Regions from separate parts of the Bradyrhizobium sp. SZCCHNS30572 genome, predicted to be linked through region 3. Evidence: predicted binding sites of a transcription regulator. Region 3 holds the regulator's gene; each other region holds the start of a gene.
What was found. Region 3 encodes PhoB, which activates phosphate uptake and scavenging genes when phosphate is short. Its sites were predicted from a motif close to TGTCATNNANCTGTCAT; they were not measured.
Positions count from the first base shown of each region.

Region 1: a site for PhoB is predicted at 4,800-4,816, ahead of QX048_RS27065 (DUF47 domain-containing protein). Genes of this name have one in related genera too.
Region 2: a site for PhoB is predicted at 5,140-5,156, ahead of QX048_RS34950 (Orn/Lys/Arg decarboxylase N-terminal domain-containing protein). Genes of this name have one in related genera too.
Region 4: a site for PhoB is predicted at 3,359-3,375, ahead of QX048_RS17620 (DUF2794 domain-containing protein). Genes of this name have one in related genera too.

Region 1 is NZ_JAUESY010000009.1:417,432-424,586, forward strand. Features, by position in the region: gene QX048_RS27040 (S1C family serine protease) at 1-98, shown strand, start outside; gene QX048_RS27045 (helix-turn-helix transcriptional regulator) at 95-502, shown strand; gene QX048_RS27050 (GDSL-type esterase/lipase family protein) at 545-1,120, opposite strand; gene QX048_RS27055 (peptide chain release factor 3) at 1,332-2,951, opposite strand; gene QX048_RS27060 (anion permease) at 3,092-4,099, opposite strand; gene QX048_RS27065 (DUF47 domain-containing protein) at 4,114-4,758, opposite strand; gene QX048_RS27070 (branched-chain amino acid ABC transporter permease) at 4,902-5,870, opposite strand; gene QX048_RS27075 (branched-chain amino acid ABC transporter permease) at 5,872-6,735, opposite strand; gene QX048_RS27080 (ABC transporter substrate-binding protein) at 6,815-7,155, opposite strand, start outside.
Region 2 is NZ_JAUESY010000016.1:40,946-48,100, forward strand. Features, by position in the region: gene QX048_RS34920 (cobyric acid synthase) at 1-670, shown strand, start outside; gene cbiB (adenosylcobinamide-phosphate synthase CbiB) at 657-1,628, opposite strand; gene cobD (threonine-phosphate decarboxylase CobD) at 1,666-2,697, shown strand; gene QX048_RS34935 (adenosylcobinamide-GDP ribazoletransferase) at 2,694-3,413, opposite strand; gene QX048_RS34940 (histidine phosphatase family protein) at 3,410-4,003, opposite strand; gene cobT (nicotinate-nucleotide--dimethylbenzimidazole phosphoribosyltransferase) at 4,003-5,058, opposite strand; gene QX048_RS34950 (Orn/Lys/Arg decarboxylase N-terminal domain-containing protein) at 5,201-7,155, shown strand, end outside.
Region 3 is NZ_JAUESY010000008.1:266,437-273,591, reverse strand. Features, by position in the region: gene pstC (phosphate ABC transporter permease subunit PstC) at 1-923, shown strand, start outside; gene pstA (phosphate ABC transporter permease PstA) at 927-1,808, shown strand; gene pstB (phosphate ABC transporter ATP-binding protein PstB) at 1,805-2,626, shown strand; gene phoU (phosphate signaling complex protein PhoU) at 2,657-3,373, shown strand; gene phoB (phosphate regulon transcriptional regulator PhoB) at 3,390-4,097, shown strand; gene QX048_RS23740 (trypsin-like serine protease) at 4,245-5,561, shown strand; gene QX048_RS23735 (HoxN/HupN/NixA family nickel/cobalt transporter) at 5,738-6,859, shown strand; gene QX048_RS23730 (HupU protein) at 6,875-7,155, shown strand, end outside.
Region 4 is NZ_JAUESY010000006.1:102,768-109,922, forward strand. Features, by position in the region: gene acnA (aconitate hydratase AcnA) at 1-1,995, shown strand, start outside; gene QX048_RS17615 (DUF1223 domain-containing protein) at 2,184-2,966, shown strand; gene QX048_RS17620 (DUF2794 domain-containing protein) at 3,387-3,752, shown strand; gene QX048_RS17625 (GNAT family N-acetyltransferase) at 3,798-4,325, opposite strand; gene QX048_RS17630 (Bax inhibitor-1/YccA family protein) at 4,481-5,272, opposite strand; gene QX048_RS17635 (ABC transporter permease) at 5,537-7,155, opposite strand, start outside.

The DNA of each region.
Region 1 (7,155 bases), on a different contig from region 3:
TCGGTCCGGACAGCGTCGGCGCCGTCGTCGAGGTCGCAGCGCTGCGTGCCGGCGAGCCGGTGCAGTTCGCCCTGACCATCGGCGAGAGGCCGGCGTGAGCGAGGAGGCGCGCGCGCCGATCAAGATCGCGATCGCGGTCGACGATGCCGAGCTGGCCGACCGGCTGGCGGCGCTGCTCGGCGATGTCACGGGCCTGACGCTGGTCGCGCCCGGCGAGAGCGCCGACGTCGCCGTCGCGCCGTTGCATGGCAGTGATGAGGCGCGCAGCGGCGACGACAGGATCGACGGCCAGACGATCGATGATTTTCAGCTCACCGCGCGCGAGCGCGACGTCCTGGCGCTGATGGCCGAGGGCTGCTCCAACAAGGAGATCGCGCGCAACCTCGGCATCTCCGTACATACGGCGAAGTTCCACGTCGGCTCGCTGCTCGACAAGCTCGATGCAACGGGCCGGACGGATGCGGTAGCGCATGCGGCGCGACGGGGAATCATCGAGCTGTGAGACCGCAGGCCGGCGCGGCGCGCTTCACGACCTCGCGGCGAGCTACTTCCGCAAGCCGCTCATCACGCGGGGCAGCAGCGATGCGGCCAGCATGCGATAGCCCTCCGGGGTCAGATGCACACCGTCGACCTGATGCGGCAGGCCACGGAACATGCCGTTCTCGACCATCACGACCTTGATGCGGCGCTGCGAGGCCTTGGCCATGATGGCGCTGATGCTGCTGGCGCGCTGGTCGCCGACCCCTTTGCGGGCGTCGTTGCCGCCGGGCTGCAGCACCAGCACGCGGGTTGATCCATCGACCGCGCTGTCGAAGCGGGACAGCATCCCGGCGGTGGTATCACCGTTGATGCCGGCGTTGGCGACGCTGACCCGAACGCCCTTGCCGTGGAGCATGGCCTCGAGCTGGGCCGGAAAATCCTCGCCGCGATTGACGCCCTTGCCATAGGTGTTGCTAGCGCCCAGCGCGACCACCTCGGCGGCGTCTGCCGCTCCGATCGCCGCTAACGCCAAGCCACACACAGCTAACAGTGCCACCATCTGGCGCCGGACAAGGCGGCCCAAAGATCCCGCTGGCATTTTCTTTTCCCCCCGCTTGGTGTGAGAGGAAGCGTAGCTCACCAGTCGTCTGGTGAAAAGCGCGCGGCGCTACGGGTCTCATCACGCAGCATGCGCCAAGTCGACTGTGGAAGAGTCCTGTTTCTCTCTACGCGTCATTCCGGGGCGCCCGCAGGGCGAGCCCGGAATCCATTGAGCGACAGTACAAGAGGCAAAATGGATTCCGGGCTCATCGCTTCGCGATGCCCCGGAATGACGAGAGATTGTCGGGCGGCTACGCCTTCTTCTTCACGTCCTTGACGTTGGAGAACACGATGCCTTCGGCGCGTTCCTTGGTGTAGCCGAGATAGAACTCGTTCTTGGCCAGGAACACCGGATCGCCGTCGACGTCGTCGGCGACGCCGGAATTGTTGGCGGCGATGAACGCCTCGAGCTTCTTCTTGTCATCGCACGAGATCCAGCGCGCCAGCGAGAACTCGGAGATCTCGAATTCGACCGGCAGCGAGTACTCGGCATCGAGCCGCGCCTTGAGCACGTCGAGCTGCAGCGGTCCCACCACGCCGACCAGCGCCGGCGCACCGTCACGCGGGCGGAACACCTGCACGACGCCCTCCTCCGACATCTGCTGCAAGGCTTCCTTCAGCTTCTTCGCCTTCATCGCATCGGTGAGGCGGACGCGGCGGACGATTTCCGGGGCGAAGCTCGGCACGCCGACAAAGGTGAGATCCTCGCCCTCGGTCAGGGTGTCGCCAATGCGCAAGCTGCCATGGTTGGGAATGCCGACGACGTCGCCGGCGAAAGCTTCGTCCGCGACCGAGCGGTCCTGGGCGAAGAAGAATTGCGGGCTCGACAGCGGCATAGTCTTGCCGGTGCGTACCAGCTTCGCCTTCATGCCGCGGTTGAGCTTGCCCGAGCACAGCCGTGCAAACGCGATGCGGTCGCGGTGGTTGGGGTCCATATTCGCCTGGATCTTGAACACGAAGGCGCTCATGCGCGGCTCGGCGGCGTCGACCTTGCGCAGGTTCGACTCCTGCGCGCGCGGCGACGGCGCGTAGCGGCCGAGGCCTTCGAGCAGATCGCCGACGCCGAAATTGCGCAGCGCGCTGCCGAAATAGACCGGCGTCAGGTGGCCCTCGCGGAATGCCTCCAGGTCGAACGGCTTGCAGGCTTCCTTGACCAGCTCCAGCTCGTCGGTGATCTGACTCATGTCGAGATTGGCGTTGATCTTGCCGAGCTCGGCGATGTCGATCTGCTGCGCCGCGCCGGTCTTGGCGCCGCCGCCTTCGAGCAGGCGCACGCCGCCGTCGCGGATGTCATAGGTGCCGATGAAGTCGCGGCCGCGGCCCACGGGCCAGGTCATCGGCGTGGTGTCGAGCGCCAGCGTCTTCTCGATCTCGTCCAGCAGATCGAAGGTGTCGCGGCTCTCGCGGTCCATCTTGTTGATGAAGGTGATGATCGGGATGTCGCGGAGGCGGCAGACCTCGAACAGCTTGCGCGTGCGCGCCTCGATGCCCTTGGCGGCGTCGATCACCATGACGGCCGAGTCGACCGCGGTCAGCGTGCGATAGGTGTCTTCGGAAAAGTCCTCGTGGCCCGGCGTGTCCAGCAGGTTGAAGACGAGCCCTTCGAACTCGAAGGTCATCACCGAGGTCACGACGGAGATGCCGCGCTCGCGCTCGATCTTCATCCAGTCCGAGCGGGTGTTGCGGCGCTCGCCCTTGGCCTTGACCTGGCCGGCGAGGTTGATGGCGCCGCCGAACAGCAGCAGCTTCTCGGTCAGCGTCGTCTTGCCGGCGTCCGGGTGCGAGATGATAGCGAAGGTGCGCCGGCGCGCGACCTCGTCGGAGAGCGCGGAGCGGGACGGCTGTTCGGTCGTCAAACTTGTATCGGACATGAGGCGGCGGACGTCGTTTCGGGGCCAGAGAGCGGGCGATTTGATGGGAAAGGCGCGGGATCACGGCCGCCGCGCGCCCTCCATATAGGCGTTTTGCACCGCAACTCCAACCGGCGAGTTGCCCCCTCGCCCGCCCCGGATCAGTGCCGGAGCACCGACACCAGCCAGAACGTCAGCGCCGAGACGATGGCCGAGGCCGGAATCGTGAAGATCCAGGCATAGACGATCGATCCGGCCACGTTCCAGCGCACCGCCGAGGCACGGCGAGCGGCGCCGACGCCGACGATGGCGCCGGTGATGGTGTGGGTGGTCGACACCGGCACGCCGAGGAACGTCGCCAGGAACAGCGTGATGGCGCCGCCGGTCTCGGCGCAGAAGCCCTGCATCGGGTTGAGCTTGGTGATGCGCAGGCCCATGGTGCGGACGATGCGCCAGCCGCCCATCAGGGTGCCCAGCGCCATCGCGGCCTGGCACGACAGCACGACCCAGAACGGCACCGTGAACTGCTCGCCGAGATGGCCCTGCGAGTACAACAGCACGGCGATGATGCCCATCGTCTTCTGCGCGTCGTTGCCGCCATGGCCGAGCGAATAGAGCGAGGCCGAAGCGAATTGCAGGATGCGGAAGGCGCGGTCGACCGCGAACGGCGTCGAGCGCACCGAGGCCCAGGACACGATCGCGACCAGGATCATCGCCAGCACCAGCCCGACCAGCGGCGACAGCACGATCGCCAGCACGGTCTTGGACAGGCCGCTCCACACGGTGGCCGAGATGCCGGCCTTGGCGACCCCTGCCCCGACCAGCCCGCCGATCAGCGCATGCGAGCTCGACGACGGAATGCCGGCCGCCCAGGTGACCAGGTTCCAGACGATGGCGCCGACCAGGGCAGCGAAGATCACCTGCGCGTCCACGATGGCGGGATCGATGATGCCGGTGCCGATGGTCTGGGCGACGTGGAGGCCGAACACCCCGAACGCCACGAAGTTGAAGAATGCGGCCCAGAACACCGCATATTGCGGCCGGAGCACGCGGGTCGAAACGATGGTCGCGATCGAGTTGGCGGCGTCGTGCAGGCCGTTGAGGAAATCGAAGGCGAGTGCGACGGCGATGAGGCCGACCAGGATCGGAAGGCCGAGTTGAGCGTCCACGGCGCGGCCCTACCCTAGACCTGTTCGATCATGATCGAATTGATCTCGTTGGCGACGTCGTCGAAGCGGTCGGCGACCTTCTCCAGATGGTCATAGATCTCGGCGCCGACGATGAAATCCATCGTGTTGGCGTTGCGGTGCTTGAGGAACAGCTCCTTCAGCCCGATGTCGTGGAGATCGTCGACCCGTCCCTCGAGCTTGGTCATCTCCTCGGTGATCGCGGTGATCATCGGCACGTTCTGACCGATCGCCTGCAACAGCGGCAACGCCTTTCCGATCAGGTTGGCGCAGTCGACCAGCAAGGTGCCCATCTCGCGCATGGTCGGCTCGAACTCCTTGACCTCGAACAGCACCACGGCCTTGGCGGTCTGCTGCATCTGGTCGATGGCGTCGTCCATCGAGGTGATCAGGTTCTTGATGTCGCCGCGGTCGAATGGGGTGATGAAAGTGCGGCGGACAGCGGTCAGCACTTCGCGGGTGATGTTGTCGGCCTCGTTCTCGAGCTGGCTGACGCGCTGGCAATGCCTGAGGATGTCGTCGCCGCCCTGCAGCATGTCCTGCAGCGCATGGGCGCCTTGAATCACCACCTTGTTGTGGCGGGCGAACAAATCGAAAAACCGCTCCTCCCGCGGGAGGACGGCGCGAAACCAGTGCAGCATGGGACGAGATCCATCCATTCCGAAACGGGCCAGGGCCGGCCCGTCACAGAACTGTCATACTCCGGATCGCGCACCAGCAGAAGCGGTGGCCGGATCATCCACCGCTTTCTGCCCTTTCGACGATCTCTTTTCAGATCAATGACTTATAGGGATCGCTTGAACAGATGGGCGATTTCCCCGACGACGCCGCGGCGGAAGGTGAGCACGCAGGCGACGAAGATCACGCCCTGGATCACCGTCACCCACTGGCCGAACCCGGACAGATATTGCTGCATGCCGACGATCACGAACGCGCCGACGACGGGGCCGAACACGGTGCCGAGCCCACCGACCAGGGTCATGAGCACGATCTGGCCGGACATCCCGACCTCGACGTCGGTCAGCGAGGCATTCTGGGCGACGAACACCTTCAGCGCACCGGCGAGGCCCGCCAGCGTCCCCGACAGGATGAAGGCGAGCAGCTTGTAATGGTCGGTCTTGTAGCCCAGCGAGATCGCGCGCTGCTCGTTCTCACGGATCGATTTCAGCACCTCGCCGAACGGCGAGTTGATGGTGCGGAAGATCAGCAGGAAGCCGGCGAGGAAGCCGACCAGCACGACGTAATAGAGCACCGTCGGCTTGGACAGGTCGAGGATGCCGAACATCCGGCCCTGCGGAATGCCCTGGATGCCGTCCTCGCCATGGGTGAACGGCGCCTGCAGATAGATGAAGTACAGGAGCTGCGACAGCGCCAGGGTGATCATCGCGAAATAGATGCCCTGGCGTCGGATCGAGATGTAGCCGGTGATCACCGACAGGACGAACGATCCGGCGACGCCCGTCAGGATGCCGAGCTCGGGCGGCAGCCCCCACACCTTCAGCGCGTGGGCACTGCAATAGCCGGCCGTTCCCAGGAACATCGCATGGCCGAACGACAGCAGGCCGCCATAGCCGATCAGGAGGTTGAAGGCGCAGGCCAGCAGCGCGAAGCACAGCGCCTGCATGACGAAGAACGGGTAGAGCCCGGTCCACGGCACGATCGCCAGCAGCGCTGTCATGATGACGAACACGATCATCTCATCGCGCATCGCGCGCGGGGTGATCGGCAGGGTTGCGTCGGTGATGGATGTCATGTCAGGCCGCCCGTCCGGTCAGACCCGTCGGCTTCACCAGCAGCACCAGGACCATCAGAACGAAGACCACGGTGTTGGAAGCCTCGGGATAGAAATATTTGGTCAGTCCCTCGATCACGCCGAGCAGGAAGCCGGTGATGATCGAGCCCATGATCGAACCCATGCCGCCGATCACGACCACCGCGAACACCACGATGATGATGTGCTCGCCCATCAGCGGCCGCACCTGGTTGATCGGCGCCGACAACACGCCGGCCAGCGCCGCGAGCCCGACGCCGAGGCCGTAGGTCAGCGTGATCATGCGCGGCACGTTGATGCCGAACGCCCGCACCAAGGTCGGATTCTCGGTGGCGGCGCGCAGGTAGGCGCCGAGCCGGGTCCGCTCGATCAGGAACCAGGTCGCTAGACAGACGACCAGGGAGAATATGACGACCCAGCCGCGATAGACCGGCAGATACATGAAGCCGAGGTTCATGCCGCCGCGGAGCTGATCCGGGATCGCATAAGGCAGGCCGGACGAGCCGAAGAAGTTCTGGAACACGCCCTGGATGATCAGCGCCAATCCGAACGTCAGCAGCAGTCCGTAGAGATGGTCGAGCCCGGCAATCCATTGCAGCATGGTGCGCTCGAGGACCATGCCGAAGATGCCGACGATGATCGGCGCCAGGAGCAGCGCCCACCAATAATTGATGCCGCCGAGGTTCAGCAGAAAATAGGCGCAGAACGCGCCCATCATGTAGAGCGCGCCATGGGCGAAATTGATGATGTTGAGCATGCCGAAGATGACGGCAAGCCCGAGACTGAGCAGCGCGTAGAACGAGCCGTTGATCAGTCCGACCAGGAGCTGTGCGTAGAGGGCCTGCATCGTCTTGTTTCTGTTTTCTCTCGGCGTTTCCCAGAAGATGGCGGCCCCGGCGACGTTCAGCCGCCGGAGCCACAGCGGTTCATTTCTTCAACAAGGCGCACGCGCTCTTGTCGAGCGGCGTGAAGGCCTGGTCGCCCGGTACCGAGCCGACCAGCTTGTAGAGATCCCACGGGCCCTTGGACTCCGAGGGCTTCTTGACCTCGAACAGATAGGCGGTGTGGATGGTGCGGCCGTTCGGCTGGATCTCGCCCTTGCCGAACAGCGCATCGTCGGTCGGGATCGACTTCATCTTGTCGACGATCTTGACGCCGTCATGCGGGTTCTCGCCGAGCGCCTCCAGCGCCTTGAAGTAATGCATCAAGCCGGCATAGACGCCCGCCTGCACCATGGTCGGCGGCGCGCCGTTCTTCATGCGCTTGG
Region 2 (7,155 bases), on a different contig from region 3:
AGATGGAATCGATCTGCAGTTTTTGCGGCCTGGCACGCCGATCCCCGGCGACGCATCGATGGTGATCCTGCCGGGCTCGAAGGCGACGATCGCCGATCTCGCCGCCTTGCGTGAAGTCGGCTGGGACATTGATCTCCGCGCGCATCTTCGCCGCGACGGCCGCGTGCTCGGCATCTGCGGCGGCTATCAGATGCTGGGGCGCGTGATCAGCGATCCCGATGGGCACGAGGGTGCAGCTGGTTCCGTCGCGGGACTTGGCCTGCTCGACGTCGAAACGACACTGACCGATGACAAGGCGTTACGCGAGGTCCAGGGCACGCTGACGCACGATAAGCTCTCGTTCCGCGGCTACGAGATGCACATCGGCCGCACGGAGGGACGGGCGACACAGCGCTCCTTCCTCACCTTCTCCGATGGCCGGCGCGATGGCGCCATCGCGCCTGATGGCCTGGTAGCCGGCTGCTACGTGCATGGCCTGTTCGCCGACGACGGCCTGCGCAGCCATTGGCTGCGCGGCCTCGGCGCGACGACCAGCGGCCTCTCCTATGAGATCGATGTGGACACGACGTTGGATGCACTCGCGGCGCATCTCGAGCGCTACGTCGACGTTGACCGTATCCTGGCATTGGCGAGCAAGCCCGCGCCGCCCGTGGCGGCTACAGGATCCTGACCAGGACGAGCCCTGCGACGACCAGGGCTTGAACCAGACAGGCCAGCCGATACAGCCGCAAGGCCTGCCGGATGTCGGACGCGTCGAGATCGGCGCGCCCGTCGCCCATCCAGGCATCGGTGACGAGATGACCGTGATAGACGCGCGGCCCCGCCAAGCGCAGTCCGAGCGCACCGGCCATCGCCGCTTCGGGCCAGCCGGCGTTGGGCGAACGGTGCTTCGATGCATCGCGTGCGACGGCTCGCACCGCGGCCGAAGCCGAGGCGCTCGGGATGCAGGCCGCGGCGGCTGCGATCCACAGCGCGGACAGGCGCGAGGCCGGCAGGTTGACGAGATCGTCGAGCCGCGCCGCCGCCCAGCCGAACGCGCGGTGCCGGTCCGAGAGATGACCGATCATGCTGTCGGCGGTGTTGAGAGCCTTGTAGATCAGGATGCCCGGCAGCCCGCCGACGACGAGCCAGAACACGGGCGCGACGACGCCATCGGAGAAGTTTTCTGCCAGGCTCTCGACCGCGGCCCGCGCGACGCCGGCCTCATCCAGCCGATCGGGATCGCGGCCGACGATCATCGAGACGGCTCTGCGGCCGCCCTCGAGCCCCTCCTGCCCCAGTCCCTCTGCAACCGCGGCGACATGCGTGTCGAGACTGCGCTGGGCCAGCAGGCTGCTTGCCGCCACACCAAGGATGATGGTTGCGACCGGTTCGCCGATGAGCGCCTGCATGACCCATGTTGCGGCGAGACCGGTGGCCATCATCCCCGCGACGAGCAGGCACACGAGCGCCATGCCGCGCGCGCGTCGTGCGGCAAAGCCGTCTGCTGCCCTGTTCCAGCGGCGGTCCCCCCATGCTATCAGCGCGCCCACCCACATCACGGGATGACCGATCCGCTGCACCAGGACCTGGGGATAACCGACCGCCGCCTCGACGAGGAGCGCCGTGAGCGCGAGAGAGACGAACATCGATCTCCACTGAAGGAAAGACATGTAAAGGAAAGAGATGGACGACAGAGCGACTAGCATGCGCGCGGACGAGCCGGAAGCGATCCTTCACGGCGGCGATCTCGCTGCGATCAGCCGTCGCTATCCGGATGCGCCACAGCCGTGGATCGATCTGTCGACCGGCATCAACCCGATCCCCTATCCCGTGCCGGCGATCCCGGCTGAGAGCTGGGCGCGTCTGCCTGGCAAATACGAGATTGACGCTTTACGCGCAGCGGCCGCGGCTCGCCATGGCGTGGCAGAGCCCGACATGATCGTTGCCGCGCCCGGCACGCAGGCGCTCTTGCAGATCCTGCCCAGACTGCGCCCACCCGCGACCGTCGCCGTGCTCGCGCCGACCTATGAGGAGCATGCGCTGTGCTGGCGCCGTTGCGGTCATCGCGTCAGTCTGGTCGATGATCTCGATGCGCTCGCTGGCGCCGATGTCGCCGTGGTCGTGAATCCCAACAATCCGACCGGCCGCCTGCTGCCGCGCGACGCACTGGTCAGCATCGCAGCGGGGCTGCGCCGGCGCGATAGTCTGCTGATCGTCGACGAAGCATTCATCGATCTTTATCCCGCCGATGCCAGCCTGGCAGCCGACCTGCCGCCGGCTACGATCGTGCTGCGCTCGTTCGGCAAGGTCTACGGCCTTGCCGGCGTCCGCCTCGGTTTCGCGATCGGCTCCGTCGACATTGTACGGCAACTCCGTGATGCGCTCGGGCCTTGGGCCGTGTCCGGACCGGCGCTCGCGATCGGAACGACGGCGTTGGCGGATGAAAACTGGTTGCACCAGACACGCGCCCGTCTCGCGAAGGATTGTTCGCGCATTGACGATCTTCTGAGCAAGGCCGGCTGCGCGGTCCTCGGCGGCACGCCGCTGTTCAGACTGATCACATCGCCGAGCGCGCCTGACATTGCCGAGCGGCTCGCCCGCCATGGCATCCATGTCCGGCGTTTTCCGGCTCAAACAAGCTGGCTGCGCTTCGGCCTGCCGGGCCATGAGACAGGCTGGCAGCGGCTGGCGCAGGCGCTCGGCAGCGCGTCCTAGCCGAGAACGCAGGCGGCCAGCAGCAGCGTTTCCGTGACCTCGATGCTGGCGCCGTGGCAATCGCCGGTGATGCCGCCGAGCCGCCATTGCCAATAGAACGCGATTCCCGGAACCAGAGCGATCGCGATCAGCGTCGGCACCGCACCGGCCAGCGCGCCGATCGCGAGCGCGCCGCCCCAGGCGACGATGACGTTCCAGCCGACGCTGTTCGAGATGCTCGCCCCCAGCCCTGGCTTCAACGACAGCAGGGTCTTATTGCAGATCAAAGTCCCCCAGCGTGCCCAGGCCGGGATCAGCACCAGCGCCCAGGCCGTCGGGCCCGTCGCCAGCTCGGCGATCAGCACCAGCTTGGCGGCCATCTGCAAGCTGATCGCGACGACGGCAAAGCTGCCGGCATGGGGATCGCCCAGCACGGCGATGAAGCGTTCCGGCTTGCCATGCGAGGCGCCGAACGCGTCGGCGACGTCGCCGAGCCCATCGAGATGCAGCGCGCCGGTGATCCCGATCCAGGCGACCAGCACGGTCAGCGAGACGATCCAGGGATCGGCATCATGAAAAAGGCGGGCGACCAGCGCCAGACAGGCGCCAATCACCAGTCCGGCTGCCGGAAACCAGACCGACGCCCGTGCAAGATCGTCCGGTCGCGACTCAGCGACCCGCGGTGTCGGCAGCCGTGTCAGGAACTGCAATGCGATCCAGAATTCACGCAGACTCATGGCTGGATGATCTCGACGATTTCGCCCCAAGATACACCATCACCGCCCTGCCCGGCTTCGAGCGTGATACGCGTGCCGGGCCGGATGCGCAGGCTCCACAGCTGGCGCAGCGGCCAGCCGAGCAGATGCGAGAGCGCTGCGCGCATGGCGCCGCCATGCGCCACCACCAGAACCGGCGCAGGCTCGGGCCGGACAAGGATACGATGTGTTGCGCGCGCCACTCGCGCCTGCAAATCGGACCAGCTCTCACCGCCCGGCGCCCGGATTACAGCATCGGCATGGAAGGCGTCGAGCAAGGCTTCGCCTCCGGGCTCCGCGGCGATGTCGCGATGCGTCCGCCCGTCCCAGAGGCCGAAATCGAGCTCGCTCCAATCCGCGTCGATGTCCAGCGCGCAGCCGGTCAGCCGGGCATAATCCTCCGCTGCCGCACGTGCGCGCGCCAACGGCGAGCTGACGACGCTGCGCCAGATCCGGCTCTGCGTCTGCCGCCGGAATTGATCCCAGCCGAGGTCGCTGAGCGGCGGGTCGGTACGGCCGTCGAGATGGCCGTCCCGTCCTGTCGTCCCGTGCCGCAGCAGATCGATCCGCATCAGGCTTCGCGACCCGATACGGCGGCCTCGGCGAACGTCGCCATGCCGTTGTGGAGTGCGCAGGCGAGCCGGATGATCGGCAGCGCAGTGGCGGCGCCCGAGGCCTCGCCGAGCCGCAGATCGAGGTCGATCAGCGGACGGGCACCGAGCGCGTCGAGCACGATGGCGTGGCCGCGCTCGGCCGAGCGATGCGAGAACAGCAGCCACGGACGGCAGGAGGGATTGAGGCGGACGGCGACCAGCGCCGCGACCGAGACGATGAAGCCGTCGACCAGCACCGGCCAGCGCCGCTGCGCGGCGGCGACGATCGCGCCGGCCATCGCAATGATCTCGAAGCCGCCGACGGCAGCCAGGACGTCCGCGACGGCCGCTCCCGCCGTGAGCCCGTGTCGCCCCAACGCATCGGCAATCACCGCAGCCTTCCTCGCCCGTCCGTCGGCGTCGAGCCCGGTGCCGCTGCCGACGATGTCCGCGGGCGCGCATGACAGCAGCGCAGCGGCGATCGCTGCCGCCGACGTCGTGTTGCCGATCCCCATCTCGCCGAAGATCACGAGCTGCGGCGCGTGATCGGCCTGCCGCGCCACCGCGCGCCGTCCGGCGTCGGCCGCGAACGCAACCTCCTCCGGCGTCAGCGCCGCCCCGGTGCTGAAGTCGCGCGTGCCGCGCCGCGGCTTGTCGACGACGACACCGGGCACCGGCTCATCCGCCAGCGTACCGACATCGACCACCTCGAGCGGACAGCCCAGGCTGCGCACCAGCACCGAGATCGCCGCGCCACCGGCCGCGAAGTTGTGCAGCATCTGCACCGTCACTTCCGGCGGATACGCCGACACGCCCCGTGCCGCGATGCCATGGTCCCCCGCGAACAGCACCACCGGGACCCTATCGGCCCCCGGCCGCTCCAACGCCTGCAGCGCCGCCAGCTCGACCGCCACCTGCTCCAATCGCCCAAGGGCGCCAATCGGCTTGGTCAACTGGGCCTGGCGTTCCAGCGCCGCCTGCCGATGGAGCTCGGACGGGGCCACACAATCAAGGCTGATCCATTCGGGAAGCACCACGGATCCTTTCAGCATCACTCGGGTTCGGGACGATTGCCACCGCGAGGCGGCCGAGACAAGCTCCGTGAGGCGCCCTATTGTCATCGAACCGTCATCGAACGTGACGACAGGTGGCTGCCACCCAGCCCGAAAGACTCTCATGGAATACTTCCGCCGCTTCACCTTCCTGTTCGCCGCTCCCGTGTTCGAGACCGACGACCTTGCGGGCGTCCGCTTCAACCAGATCATCGAGGAGATCCAGCGCTCGGGCTTCGAGGTGGTGCGCGCCCGCAAGCTGGAGGACGCCGAGATCGCCGTGCAGACGGATGCCGCGATCGGCTGCATGGTCGTCGATTGGGGCAAGAAGGGCCTGGAAGGCAAGACGGCGTCGCTGATCAACCTGATGCGCCGTCGCGGACTGGACTTCCCGATCATCCTCCTGATCCGCCGCAAGCGGTTCGAGGATCTGCCGGTCGAGGTGCTCGACTTCATCGACGGATACGTCTTCCTGTCGGAGGAGACTCCCGCCTTCATCGCCAAGAACCTGGTCAGCCGGCTGAAGCAATATGCCGAGACACTGAAGACGCCATTCTTCGGCGCGCTGGTCGACTACGCCGAGGAAGGCAACCAGCTCTGGACCTGCCCCGGCCACAATGGCGGCGTGTTCTATAGCCGCAGCCCGATCGGTCGGGTGTTCGTCGAGCATCTCGGCGAGGCCGTGTTCCGGGACGACCTCGACAATTCCGTGCTCGATCTCGGCGATCTCCTGACCCATGAGGGGCCGGCGCTGCGCGCGCAGAAGGAAGCGGCGCAGATCTTTGGCGCCGAGAAGACCTATTTCGTCCTCAACGGTACCTCGACCTCCAACAAGGTCGTGCTCGGGGCCCTGGTCACCGACGGCGACCTCGTGCTGTTCGACCGCAACAACCACAAGGCCGCCCATCACGGCGCGCTGCTGATCTCCGGCGGCGTCCCGATCTACGTCCCAACGGTTCGCAACCCCTGGGGCCTGATCGGCCCGATGCGCTGGGATCTGCTCGATGAGGAGCACCTCCGGCAACAGATCCGCGACAACCCGCTGGTCAGGGACCCCGACGCTTGGCGCAAGCCACGCCCATTCCGCGTCGCAGTGGTCGAGCAGTGCACCTATGACGGCACGATCCACAGCGCCGAGATGATCCTGAAGCGGATCGGGCACCTCTGCGACTACATCATGTTCGACGAGGCCTGGGCGGGCTTCATGAAATTCCACCCGCTCTACGCCGGCCGCTTCGCCATGGGCCTCGGCGATCTCGGGCCCGACGCCCCCGGCATCATCGCCACGCAATCGACCCACAAGCAGCTCGCGAGCTTCTCCCAGGCCTCGCAGATCCACGTCAAGGACCGCCACATCAAGGGGCAGCGGCGGCGGATCGAGCATCGCCGCTTCAACGAAAGCTTCATGCAGCACGCCTCGACCTCGCCGTTCTACCCGCTGTTCGCCTCGCTGGACGTCGGCGCGCAGATGATGAAGGGCCGCTCCGGCGAGGTCCTGTGGGACGACACGATCCGGCTTGGCATCGAGTTGCGCAAGAAGATCCGGGCGATGCGCCGCGAATTCGAGGAGAAGGAGAAGGATCCGGCGCGGCGCTGGTTCTTCGAGCCATTCGTTCCGGATCGCGTATCGATCCCCGATGCGGCCAATCCCGGGGCTAGCCACGACGTGGCCTGGGAGGCGCTCTCGACCGACCAGCTCGCGACCGATGCCGCGCTGTGGCAGCTCGCGCCCGGGGCGGCATGGCACGGCTTTCCGGATCTCGCCGCTGGCTTCACCATGACCGACCCCAACAAGCTGACCCTGCTGACCCCGGGGTTCGATCGCGCCACCGGCGGCTATGCCGAGCACGGCATCCCGGCTCCGATCGTCGCGCAATATCTGCGCGAGAACCGCATCGTGGCGGAGAAGAACGACCTCAACTCGCTGCTCTTCCTGCTGACGCCGGGGGTCGAGGCGAGCAAGGCCGGAACCCTGATCAGCGGCCTGGTCGCGTTCAAGCGGCTCCACGATGACAACGTGCTGCTGGAGGACGCGATTCCGGAGTTCACCCGCAAGCGCTTTGCGCGTTACGGCAAGCT
Region 3 (7,155 bases):
TCAAGCTCGGCGACGTGACCTTCTATTGGATCACGCGGCTGTCCGCGATCTCCGTCCTGTTGATCCTGGGCGGCATCATCCTGTCGCTCATCGTCGGCGCATGGCCGGCCATGAGAGAATATGGCTTCGAATTCCTGTGGACGCGGCGCTGGGCGCCGTCGGCCGATCCGCCGGTGCTCGGGGCGCTCGGCCCGATCTACGGCACCTTGGTCACGTCCTTCATCGCGATGCTGATCGCCATTCCGGTCGGTCTGGGCATTGCGATCTTCCTCACCGAGCTGTGCCCGCAATGGCTGCGCCGTCCGATCGGACTTGCCATCGAGCTGCTCGCCGGCATTCCTTCGATCATCTACGGCATGTGGGGCTTCTTCGTGCTGGGGCCGTTCCTGGCCTATACGTTCCAGCCGTTCATGATCAATCTCTGCGCCGGCATCCCCGTGCTGCAGGACATCTTCGCCGGTCCGCCGTCCTATCTCAGCCTGTTCAACGCCTCGCTGATCCTGGCGATCATGGTGCTGCCGTTCATCACCTCGATCTCGGTCGACGTGTTCAAGACGGTCCCGCCGGTGCTGAAGGAAGCCGCCTACGGGGTCGGCTGCACCACCTGGGAGGTCGTGCGCAGCGTCGTCATTCCCTACACCCGTGTCGGCGTGATCGGCGGCGTCATGCTGGCGCTGGGACGTGCGCTCGGCGAAACGATGGCGGTGACCTTCATCATCGGCAACTCGTTCCGGATCTCATCCTCGATCTTCGCACCGGGCACCACGATCTCGGCCGCCATCGCCTCCGAATTCCAGGAGAGCGACGGGCTGCACCAGTCGAGCCTGATCCTGCTCGGCCTGCTGCTGTTCGTGCTCACCTTCTTCGTGCTGGCGAGCGCGCGGCTGATGCTCATGCGGCTCGAAGCCAAGGCGGGAAAATAAGCCATGTCCAGCGCTGACACGCTTACACTCGATGCGCCGGTCAATCCGATCTATGCGCGCCGGCGCCGCAGAGACATCGTGATCCGCGGCCTCTGCGTTGCCGCCGCGATGTTCGGCGTCACCTGGCTGGCGCTGATCCTGTTCACGCTGTTCTATAACGGACTCGCCGGCCTCAGCCTGCAGGTTTTTGCCGCCGACACGCCACCGCCCGGCTCCAGCGAAGGCGGCCTGCGCAACGCCATCGTCGGCTCCTTGATCATGACGATCATCGGCGTCGGCATCGGCGCGCCGCTCGGCCTGTTTGCCGGCACCTATCTCGCCGAATACGGCCGCAACGACCGCCTGACCTCGGTGATCCGCTTCATCAACGACATCCTGCTGTCGGCGCCCTCGATCATCATCGGCCTGTTCATCTATGGTGCGGTCGTGGTGCCGATGGGCGGCTTCTCGGCACTCGCGGGTTCCCTTGCATTGGCGGTCATCGTGATCCCGGTGGTGCTGCGCACCACCGAGGACATGCTGCTGCTCGTGCCCAACCCGCTGCGCGAGGCGGCGTCTGCGCTCGGCCTGCCGCGCTCGCTGGTGATCCGCCGCATCGCCTATCGGGCGGCGCGCTCGGGCCTCATCACCGGCGTGCTGCTGGCGACCGCCCGCGTCGCCGGCGAGACCGCGCCTCTGCTGTTCACCGCGCTGTCGAACCAGTTCTGGAGCCTCAACCTTTCCAAGACGATGGCGAACCTGCCCGTCACCATCAACAATTTCGTCCAGAGCCCTTATGCCTACTGGAAACAACTGGCCTGGAGCGGAGCCCTTCTCATCACTCTGGCCGTGCTCGCCCTGAACATCGGTGCACGCATTCTCGGCGCCGAGAGGAACACCAAATGACCGAACTGTCCGTCTCCGTCAGTCAGCCCAATCACGCTCTTCACGGCAAGGCGCTTCCGGATGCGCCGGCCAAGGTGACTGCGCGCAACCTCAACTTCTACTACGGCGACCATCACGCGCTGAAGAACATCAACCTGTCGCTGGGCACCAACCGCGTCACCGCGTTCATCGGCCCGTCCGGCTGCGGCAAGTCCACGCTGCTGCGCATCTTCAACCGGATGTACGATCTCTATCCGGGCCAGCGCGCGACCGGGCAGCTGATGCTCGACAACACCAACATCCTCGATCCCAAGCTCGATCTGAATCTGCTGCGCGCCCGGGTCGGCATGGTGTTCCAGAAGCCGACGCCGTTCCCGATGACGATCTACGAGAACATCGCCTTCGGCATCCGCCTCTATGAGAAGATCTCCAAGTCGGAGATGGACGACCGGGTCGAGAAGGCGCTGCGCGGCGGCGCGCTGTGGAACGAGGTCAAGGACAAGCTCAACGCCTCGGGCCTGTCGCTGTCCGGCGGCCAGCAGCAGCGACTGTGCATCGCGCGCACCGTGGCGGTCCGGCCGGAGGTGATCTTGTTCGACGAGCCGTGCTCGGCGCTCGATCCGATCTCGACCGCCAAGGTCGAGGAGCTGATCCAGGAGCTCGCCGAAAACTATACGATCGCCATCGTGACGCATAACATGCAGCAGGCGGCGCGCGTCTCCGACAAGACCGCCTTCATGTATCTCGGCGAGCTGATCGAGTTCGACGACACCAGCAAGATCTTCACCTCGCCGAGTGATCGGCGGACCCAGGATTACATCACCGGCCGGTTCGGCTGACGCCGACGACATTGTCTTCAGGAGATCATCATGGCCAGTGAACATACCGCCAAGGCGTTCGACAGCGATCTGCAGGACCTCACCCGTCTGGTATCGGAGATGGGCGGCCTCGCGGAGCGGCTGATCGTCGATTCCGTCGATGCGCTGGTGCGGCGCGACATCGCGCTCGGCCAGAAGGTGGTCGCCACCGACGCCGAGGTCGACAAGCTGCAGCGCATCATCGAGGAGCGCGCCGTGCTCACGATCGCCCGTCGCCAGCCGATGGCGGTCGACCTGCGCGAGATCGTCGGCGCGATGCGCGTGGCGACCGATCTGGAGCGCATCGGCGACCTCGCCAAGAACATCGGCAAGCGCGTCGCGGCGCTGGAAAGCGACTTCCATCCGCTGAAGCTGATCCGCGGCCTCGAGCACATGACCGATCTGGTGCAGTCGCAGGTCAAGACGGTGCTGGACGCCTATGCCGCGCATGACCTGCCGGCGGCGATGACGGTGTGGAAGGGCGACGAGGAGGTCGACGCGATCTGCACGTCGCTGTTCCGCGAGCTCCTGACCTACATGATGGAGGATCCGCGCAACATCTCGTTCTGCATCCACCTGATGTTCTGCGCCAAGAACATCGAGCGGATCGGCGATCACGCGACCAACATCGCCGAGACGGTGTTCTATATGATCGAAGGCCAGCAGATCATGGACAAGCGCCCGAAGGGCGACATGACGAGCTTCGCATCGACGATTCCCGGTAACTAAGAGAGACGGTTCAGACATGGGCGCCCGAATTCTGGTGGTGGAGGACGAGGAGGCGCTGACGACGCTGCTGCGCTACAACCTCGAGGCCGAAGGCTACGAGGTCGAGACCGTGGCGCGCGGCGACGAGGCCGACACGCGGCTCAAGGAGCGCGTTCCGGATCTCGTCGTGCTCGACTGGATGCTGCCGGGCCTCTCCGGCATCGAACTGTGCCGCCGCCTGCGCGCCCGCTCCGAGACCCGGCAACTGCCGATCATCATGCTGACGGCGCGCGGCGAGGAGAGCGAGCGCGTGCGCGGACTCGCCACTGGCGCCGACGACTACATCGTCAAGCCGTTCTCGGTGCCGGAGCTCCTGGCGCGCGTGAAAGGCCTACTGCGGCGGGCGAGCCCGGAGCGGCTGGCGACCGTGCTGTCCTATGGCGACATCGAGCTCGACCGCGAGAAGCGCCGCGTGGCGCGCTCGGGGCGGCCGATCGATCTCGGCCCGACCGAATACCGCCTGCTCGAATTCTTCCTCGAGCACCCCGGCCGCGTGTTCAGCCGCGAACAGCTGCTCGACAGCGTCTGGGGCCGCGACATCTACATCGACGAGCGCACCGTCGACGTCCATATCGGCCGCCTGCGCAAGCTGCTCAATCCCGGCCGCGAGCAGGACCCGATCCGCACGGTGCGCGGCGCCGGTTATGCGCTCGATGACCGCTTCGCCAAGAGCGAGCAGGTGTAAGGGGCGATCCGGCGTGAGCACGAAGCAGGTGTGAGGCGCGAGGCGGCCCGATTGAGGAGATCGCGGTCCGCTTTCCGCCACGCCGCCGCCGTCTTGATCGTGTCTGCTTCGTGGCCCGTCACGATGTTTCGGTCCCAGCGGACGCCCTTGATCAAGACCATCATCATATCTCTTGCCGTGCTGCTCGGCGGCGCGGCGGGCGCCCCGGCCGCCGAGCTCGAAGACGCGGTCGCGGCGGCAGGCAACGGGCAGCATGCGGCGGCGATGCGACGGCTGCTGCCGCTGGCCGCCAAGGGCGATGCGCGGGCGCAGTTCGACGTCGGCTTCATGCAGGCGTTCGGCTGGGGCGTGCCGCGTAATCCGAGCGAGGCGCTGGCCTGGTACCGCAAGGCCGCCGATCAGGGGCTCGCCGTCGCGCAACATTATCTCGGCATCGCCTACGTCAATGGCGAGGGTGTTGCCTCGAACTACGGCGAAGCCAGTCGCTGGTTCAGCCGCGCGGCGGCGCAGGGCTTTGCGCAGTCGCAATACATGCTCGGCCTGATGCTGCTCGACGGCCGTGGCGCGAAGCAGGACGTCGTGCAGGGTTATGCCTGGCTGGTGATGGCCGGCCGCAACGGCGTGCGATCGGCCGGCCGCGACGTGCAGCGGGTCAAGTTGACCGAGCCGCAGCGCGTCCAGGCCCAGAGCGCCATTGCGTCCTGGCAGCCGAAACCGGAATCGGCGGATGCGGGCATTGCCACTCCGCGTCCGGAGCAACTGCTCGGGCTCGATCGCCACATCGGCGAGGTCGTCGATCCCACCTCCTGGCCGGCGTCGTCGATCGGCGTCGTCACCGTCGCGCAATACTCGAGCGGCGGCTGGTGCACCGGCACGCTGGTCGCGCCGCGCGTCGTGCTCACCGCGGCGCATTGCGTGTTCAACGGCGTGGCGCAGGTCAGCCCCGGCAACGTCCGCTTCCTGGCCGGCATGAACCGGGGCACGCCGGCGGCATCGTCGGTCGCCGACAAGCTGATCGTGGCGCCGGACTTTGTCCCGATCCAGCACGACAGGTGGTCGCTCGACCGCTCGCCCGCCGATTGGGCGTTGATCGTGCTGAAGGACGCGCTGCCGTCGAAGCCGGTCGCGGTCAAGGCGCTGACGCGCGAGGAATTGCAGGCTGCGACATCGGCCGGCACCATCTCCGAGATCGGCTATGGTCAGGAGCGGCGCTATTCGCCGACCGGCCAGCGCAATTGCAGCGCCGGCATGACCAGGGACGGGACGCTGCTGACAGTGCATTGCCTGGCCAATTTCGGCTATTCGGGCTCGCCGATCCTCGCCGAGGTCGGTGGGCAGCCTGCCGTGGTCGGCATCTTCTCGGCGTTCCACGAGGAGACCCGGCTGATGTTCGCCGCCCCCGCGAGCCAGTTCGAGACGGTCGTGCGGCGCGAGATCGCGGCACAGAGTGCCTCGGCGCGGTGAGCGAAGGAGGGGCGAGAGAAGAAGATGTCCCGCCGCTGGTCATGATCTGTGCGTGACTGGATAGCGGGTTGCCAAGCGAGAGGGCAATCCGGGAAGGGCCGCCCACGTTTTCCTGCAGCTTTTGCCTGCAGCGGGGGGCTTTACCGAACTGGCCTGGCTCTTGCTATAGTCCGAGTATGACGATTGTTCAAATTGATCATCCTCGTGCCCCTCGGCTGCTGTGGTGGCGATCGCAGCCCGGCCGCAACGTTGCGCTCGTCGGCGGGCTGGTCGCCGCCAACGCGCTCGCCTGGGCCTGGGCGTTCGCGCTCTACGCCGACCGGCCCGCCATCGTCGGCACCGCGATGCTGGCCTGGCTGCTCGGACTGCGCCATGCGGTCGATGCGGATCACATCGCGGCGATCGACAACGTCGTGCGGAAGCTGGTGCAGGACGGTAGCGCCCCGCGCGCCGCCGGCCTGTATTTTGCGCTCGGCCATTCCAGCGTCGTCGTCATCGCCACCATCGTCGTGAGCCTCATCGCCGGCGCCGACCTCCTGGATGAAGAGAGCGCGATCAGGGCGATCGGCGGCGTCATCGGCACGTCGGTGTCGGCCGGCTTCCTGCTGCTGATCGCGTTGGCGAACCTCATTCTGTTCGTGAACCTCTGGCGCCGCGCCGCACAGCCGCAGTCCGAGATGGAAACCGCCGGAAGCCCCGGACGGGGCATCCTCATCCGCCTGCTGCGCCCCGTGCTCCGCCTGGTGGGACGCGCCTGGCACATGTATCCGCTCGGTTTCCTGTTCGGTCTCGGCTTCGACACTGCGAGCGAGATCGGGCTTCTCAGCCTGTCGGCGACCGAGGCCGCGCGCGGCGCGAGTCTTGCGCACGTGCTGGTGTTTCCGGCGCTGTTCGCGGCGGCGATGGCCACCGTCGACACCGCCGACAGCATGCTGATGGTCGGCGCCTATCGCTGGGCGCTGACCGATCCCGCACGCAAGCTGCGCTATAACCTCGTGATCACCGGCGCCTCTGTCGCGATCGCGCTGGTGATCGGCGGCTTCGAGGCGATCACGCTGTTGGCGCCGCGGCTTGGCCTGACCGGGGGATGGACGAGGGTCGCCACCGCGCTGGGCGACGATGTCGCCAATCTCGGGATCGTCGCGATTGGCCTGTTCGGACTGATCTGGGCGATCGCCATGCTGCTCGGTCGCAGCCAGCGCGGTTCCGAGGCTATGCCCGGGGAAGCGCTTGCCAGTGTTCATGCGGGGGCGCTAAACCCGCCGGTGATACGAAGCGGAACGCTTAAGACGGGCTAGGAGCGGGGCCTTATGATGGTCGGCTCTGAGGGAACGATCAGGATGCTATGGCTGCAGGGTGCGAGCTGCGGCGGCTGCACCATGTCGATCCTGGAAAGCGGCGCGTCCGGCTGGTTCGACGAATTGCGCCAATCCGGCATCGATCTGGTGTGGCATCCCTCCGTCAGCGAGCAGACAGGGGACGAGGTCCTGGAGCTGTTGGAGGCGATCCGCGACGGTCGCGAGCGGCTCGATCTGCTGGTGCTCGAAGGCTCGGTGGCGCGCGGACCTGGCCTGACCGGCCGCTTCAACATGCT
Region 4 (7,155 bases), on a different contig from region 3:
GCCGAGGCCTGCATGCTCGGCCAGCCGCTGTCGATGCTGCTGCCAGACGTCGTCGGCTTCAAGCTGACCGGCGCGCTGAAGGAAGGCGTCACCGCGACGGATCTCGTGCTGACCGTCACCCAGATGCTGCGCAAGCTCGGCGTGGTCGGCAAGTTCGTCGAGTTCTTCGGCCCCGGCCTCGACCATCTCTCGGTCGCCGACAAGTCGACCATTGCCAACATGGCTCCCGAATACGGCGCGACCTGCGGCTTCTTCCCGGTTGACGCCGCCACCATCGACTATCTCAAGACCTCGGGTCGCAAGGCGCCGCGCGTCGCGCTGGTCGAGGCCTATGCCAAGGCGCAGGGTCTGTTCCGCACTGCCAAGTCGCCGGACCCGGTGTTCACGCAGACGCTGACCCTCGATCTCGCCGACGTCGTGCCGTCGATGGCCGGTCCGAAGCGTCCCGAAGGCCGCATCGCGCTGCCGGCGGTGGCCGAAGGCTTCGCGACCGCGCTGGCTGGGGAGTACAAGAAGCCCGACGCTGCGCAGCGCTTCCCGGTCGAGGGCAAGGACTTCGACATCGGCCATGGCGACGTCGTCATCGCCGCCATCACCTCCTGCACCAACACCTCGAATCCGAGCGTGCTGATCGGCGCCGGCCTCTTGGCCCGCAACGCCGCCGCCAAGGGCCTCAAGGCCAAGCCGTGGGTGAAGACCTCCCTCGCTCCCGGCAGTCAGGTGGTTGCCGAATACCTTGCCAACTCGGGCCTGCAGAAGGACCTCGACAAGGTCGGCTTCAACCTCGTCGGATTCGGCTGCACCACCTGCATCGGCAATTCCGGCCCGCTGCCGGAGGAGATCTCGAAGTCGATCAACGACAACGGCGTGGTCGCGGCGGCCGTGCTGTCGGGTAACCGCAACTTCGAAGGCCGCGTCTCGCCGGACGTGCAGGCCAACTATCTGGCCTCGCCGCCGCTGGTCGTGGCCTATGCGCTGGCCGGCACCGTGACCAAGGATCTTTCGGTCGAGCCGATCGGCATCGGCAAGGACAAGAAGCCGGTCTACCTGAAGGACATCTGGCCGACGACCAAGGAGGTCAACGACTTCGTCAAGAAGTTCGTCAAGGCGTCGATCTTCAAGAAGCGCTACGCCGACGTGTTCAAGGGCGACACCAACTGGCGCAAGATCAAGACGGTCGAGAGCGAGACCTATCGCTGGAACATGTCGTCGACCTACGTGCAGAACCCGCCGTATTTCGAGGGCATGAAGAAGGAGCCCGAGCCGATCAAGGACATCGTCGAGGCCCGCGTGCTGGCGCTGTTCGGCGACAAGATCACGACCGACCACATCTCGCCGGCCGGTTCGATCAAGCTGACTTCGCCTGCCGGCAAGTTCCTTAGCGAACACCAGGTCCGCCCGGCGGACTTCAACCAGTATGGCACGCGCCGCGGCAATCACGAGATCATGATGCGCGGCACCTTCGCCAACATCCGCATCAAGAACTTCATGCTCAAGGGTGCCGACGGCAACATTCCCGAGGGCGGCCTGACCAAGCACTGGCCCGACGGCGAGCAGATGTCGATCTACGACGCCGCGATGAAGTATCAGGAAGAGGGTGTGCCGCTGGTGGTGTTCGCCGGCGCCGAATACGGCAACGGTTCGTCGCGCGACTGGGCCGCCAAAGGTACCCGGCTGCTGGGCGTCCGCGCCGTGATCTGCCAGAGCTTCGAGCGCATCCATCGCTCCAATCTGGTAGGTATGGGCGTGCTGCCGCTCACCTTCCAGGAAGGCACGTCCTGGTCCTCGCTCGGCCTCAAGGGCGACGAGAAGGTTACCATCAAGGGCCTGCAAGGCGACCTGAAGCCGCGCCAAACCCTGACCGCCGAGATCGTCTCGGCCGACGGCGCGGCGCAGCAGGTGCCGCTGCTCTGCCGGATCGATACGCTCGACGAGCTCGACTACTACCGCAACGGCGGCATCCTGCACTACGTGCTGCGCAAGCTCGCCGCTTAACCAAGGCGCGATGCGACAGTTTGGCTCACTCTGAAGTGAGTAGCGGGTGATGAAGGAGGCGGCCTATGACAAAGGCCGCCTCTTTTGCATTTTCGTTTTGTTAACTACGAGGACGGCATCGCGGATGCAGTGATGCACAGGGCGCAGCGGACGGTGGTCCAGACGGGACAGTGGCGATGAGTGGACAGATGTCGTGGTGGTCGCGCGCAGCGCTGAGTGTCTGTGCGGTCATCGCTTTCGTCCGGCCCGCTGCGTCCGATCCCCGTGCGGTGATCGAACTCTTCACCTCGCAAGGCTGTTCGTCCTGCCCGCCGGCTGACAAGATCCTCGGCGAGCTCGCCAGAGATCCTTCGGTGATCGCGCTGTCCCTGCCGATCGACTACTGGGACTATCTCGGCTGGAAGGACACGCTGGCCGACTCCCGCTTCACGGCCCGGCAGCGGGCCTATTCTCGTGCGCGCGGCGACCGCGAGGTCTATACGCCGCAGGCGGTGGTCAACGGCTCCGTGCATGTGATCGGCAGCGACCGCGAGGCGATCGAGGGCGCCATCGAGGAGACCGTCCAGGCTGGCAGCGTGATGTCGGTGCCGGTGAGGCTGTCGGTCGACGGCCAGGACCTTACTGTCTCCGTGGCCGCGGCCAACGACCAGATGCCGCGCAAGCACGGCGAGGTCTGGGTCTGCTCGATCTCGCGGGTGGTCCCGATCTCGGTCGGCCGCGGCGAGAACAGCGGCCGTGACCTGACCTATTACAACGTCGTTCGCGGGCTTCAGAAGCTGGGTGACTGGAATGGGTCGCCGGTCAGATGGAGCGTGCCGCTGGAGAAGATCGCCCGCGAGGGCGTCGATGGCACCGTCGTCTATGTGCAGGACGGCAGTCGCGACCGCCCTGGGCCGATGCTCGGGGCCGCCTTTTCCGAGTTGCCGTTGGGCGGACGGGCTTCAGCAACGGCGCGCGGTCCCGAGCGCTGATCTTCCGTCGTCCTGATCTTCGTTTTCGCTGACCTGCGTTGGGCGCATCACGTCCGTGCGACGGCGCGTCGCGATGATCTTACGTGCAGCTCACGCCAGAAAAGCAAAAGGACCAACTTGCGTTGGCCCTTTGCCTTACTTGTGAATAGACCCGATCCTGACGACCCCGGGGGGCTGGGGGCTGAGGAATCCGGAACCGAAAGGACCGGGCCAACGCACACGAATCTTATGCCGAAGGTCGGGGGCGGTCGGTGGGCGGAAAGACGGCGCGATTATGATTCTGCTAACGATCCCGTGACGCTTGCGTGTTCGCGGAACCGACGGCCTCGCAGGCTCGGTCGAACTTCAACAACGAAAACGGCCCCTTGCGGCTTCTGCCGGATGGCGCGATCATGTCACACGGATGACAGGAGGACGCCAATGAACCTCACGCCGGAGGACGCCGACCCCAGCGAGAACCGCGCGGCGGCGCGCAGTGCGGCCGCAGCGCCGAGCCGGGTGACGTTCGACCGCCTGGAGCTGAACCGCATCCTGAACCTCTACGGCCGCATGGTCGCCGACGGTGAGTGGCGCGACTATTCGATCGACTTCCTGCGTGACCGGGCCGTCTTCTCCGTGTTTCGCCGGGCGTCCGAGGTGCCGATCTACCGCATCGAGAAGGATCCGCGTCTCGCACGCAAGCAGGGCATGTACAGCGTGATCTCGGCCACCGGGCTGATCCTGCGCCGCGGCCACGAGCTCGAGCGCGTGCTGCTGGTGATCGCGCCCAAACCAGCCCTGGTCTGATCCCACGCGCTCCGGCTTGATCATGACATTCCGATTGGCGTTGCCTTACGCCGGGACGTCGCTGCTCCCGGCCCCGAGCGGGCGCTGCATCATCACAGTATCGAGCCAGCGGCCGAATTTCAGGCCGACGCTCGGGTGGGTGCCGATCATCTGGAAGCCGCAGGCGGTATGCAGCCCGACCGAGCCGGAATTGGCGGAGTCGCCGATGACGGCGATCATCTGGCGAAAGCCTCCCTCCTCACAGGCGTCGATCAGCCGCCGCATCAGGCGCATCCCGATGCCGCGACGCTGGCTGGCCGGAGCGAGATAGACCGAGTTCTCCACCGTGAAGCGATAGGCAGGGCGGGGCCGGTAGGGCCCGGCATAGGCATAGCCCACCACCTCTCCGTCCAGCAGGGCAGCGAAATAGGGGAAGCCGCCGTCGCGGAGCGCCCGGAAGCGGCGCGTCATCTCCGCCAGATCCGGAGGGTCGAGCTCGAAGGTGGCCGTGCCCTCGCGGACGGCTTGGCCGTAGATGGCGGTGATGGCGGGAAGGTCGGCCTCCTGGGTGGGCCGGATTTCAATGTCGGACATGGGGGGAAGCATACCCAGGCGGACGCGGCGATCAATCCGGCCTCGCGGCATGGCTGCTGCTGCGGCTTTGCGCCGGTCGCAATCGGGGTTTGTGCAAACGAAAAGCCCCGGCGGTGAGGCCGGGGCTTCGAAGGTCGCTCGTTCGAGCGGTTGGATCAGTCGCGCTGTCCGAGCAACTGCAGCAGCAGCGTGAACAGGTTGATGAAGTTCAAGTACAGCGACAGGGCGCCGGTGATTGCCGCGCGCTCCGCGATGTCGCCGCCCGCGGAAGCGTAGCCGTAGATGTACTCGTTCTTCAGACGCTGCGTGTCCCAGGCGGTCAGGCCGGCGAACACGAACACGCCGATCACCGAGACGATGAACTGCAGCATCGAGCTCGCCAGGAACAGGTTCACGAGGCTCGCCAGCACGATGCCGATCAGGCCCATGAACAGGAACGAGCCCATGCCCGTCATGTCACGCTTGGTCGTGTAGCCGTAGAGGCTCAGCGCGCCGAACGTCGCCGCGGTGATGAAGAACACCCGCACGATCGAGGTGTGGGTGTACACCAGGAAGATCGACGACAGCGAGATGCCCATCAAGGCCGAGAACACCCAGAACAGGATCTGTGCGGTCGACGGCGCCAAGCGGTTGATGCCGGCCGAGATCGCGAACACCATGACCAGGGGGGCCAGGATGAACAGCCACTTCAGCGGGCTCACGAACATCGCGTAGCCGAACTGCGTCAGATAGGCGTTACCGAACTTGAACACGCCGGCCGCCGGATCGCCGGTCACCGACGCCATGTAGACGCCCAGTGCCGCAAGGCCGGTGATGGCCAGGCCGATGCTCATGTAATTGTAGATGCGCAGCATGTAGGCGCGCAGACCGGCGTCGACGGTCGCGGCATCGGCGCGCCCGGCCACCCGGCCAAAGGGTGAAGCATAGTTGCGGTCTAGGTCCGACATGGTCGATTCCCGTTGGTTGCCCGGCAGCCCGGTCCTGACAGGACCTTTGGCCGGTTCTCGAAAAACCCTATCTCATACCCACTGCTGCAGATATTAAATTTGCGTCATCGGCAAATTCGCCATCTTTTGGCAGGTCTCTGAGCCCATTCCCTAGATGGGAAACTAGCATATCTGCCGCAAGCTTCCACGCGCGGCTGAATGTCGCTCCGCGCGCGTCCCAGCCGCAGAAATCGCGTTAACCGTGCGGCATGAGCGCGCAAGCCGCTACAGATTCCGAAGAACCGTCGCCGGTTTCTGGTTGAGCGCCAGCAGAGTGCCGGCCAGACCGAGGCCGACCGTCACGATCAGCGCGGCCACGACGACCAGCGCGGCGCTGCCGGCCTGCCAGGCGAAGCTCAACGTCATCAGCCGGGTCACGATCAGCCAGGCGGACACCGAGCCGGCGATGACGCCGAACGCGGCGGTGGCAAACCCGATCATCAGATATTCCAGCGCGTAGGCGCCGAGCAGCCGCAGCCTCGTCGCGCCCAGGGTCTTCAGGATGACGGCATCATAGACCCGGTGGCGGTGGCCGGCCGCCAGCGCGCCACCCAGCACCAGGATGGCCGAGATCAGCGTCACCGCACTGGCGCCGCGGATGGCGAGCGCGAGGTTGGAGACCACCGAGCCCACCGTCTCCATCACCTCGCGGACCCGCACGCTGGTCACCATCGGGAAGGCGTCGGCCACCTTGCGGATGACACGGGCATCCTCGGCGGTATCGGAGCGCGACTCGGTGAGGGTGGCGACATGGGTGTGCGGCGCTCCCTTGAAGGCATTCGGGGAGAACACCAGCACGAAATTGATGCCGAGCCCCTGCCAGTCGATGGTGCGCATGTTGCCGATCCGCGCCGTGATGTCGCGTCCGAGCACGTTGACCACGATGTCGTCACCGAGCTTGAGGCCGAGACCGTCGGCGATCCGCTTCTCGATCGAAACCAGCGGCGGGCCGCTGTAGGTCTCGCCCCACCACTCGCCCTCGACGACCTTGGATCCTTTGGGAATCTCGGCGGTATAGGTCAGGCCCCGGTCGCTCTGCAGCACCCATTCGGTGTCCGTCGTCGCCTTGAGGTCCTCGGCGCGCACGCCGCGGGCGGAGACGATGCGCCCGCGCAGCATCGGCACGTCCTCGACAGTGGATCGAGGGGCGAGGTCCCTGAGGAAGTCGCGGAAGCGGTCGGCCTCGCCGGAGGGGACGTCGATGAAGAAGAACGACGGCGCCTGTTCCGGCAGTTGAGCCAGGAACTGGCGTCGCAGATTGCCGTCGATCTGGGTAATCGTGACCAGCACGGCGAGTCCCAGCCCGAGCGAGAGCACCACGGACGGTGTCAGCGCGCCCGGGCGATAGATATTGCTGACCGCCAGCCGCAGCATCGGGAAGCGGCTGCGCGGCAGGGCGCGCGCAATCGCCATCACCGCGGCGGCAATGCCGCGCAACAGCACGAACACCAGCGCGGCGGCGACGACGAACACGGCTGCGATGCGCTTGTCGTAGGACAGGCCGATCACGACCGCGATCAGCAGCGCGACGGTGCCCGCGATCAGCACCAGATAGCTCCAGCGCGGACGGTGCCATTCGGCGATAACCGCCTCGCGGAACAACGCCGCCACCGGCACGTCGCGTACGCGCCCGAGCGGCCACAGACCGAACGCCAGTGCGGTGAGCAGACCATAGACGAAGGACAGCGCCAGCTCATCCGAATGAATGGCCGGGATCACGGGCAGCGGCAGGATGTTGCCGAACAGCCCGACGATGGCAAACGGCAGGGCCGCCCCGGCGCAGAGGCCGATGATCGAACCGATCGTGGCGAGCACCATCACCTGCACGAGGTAGATGCCGAACA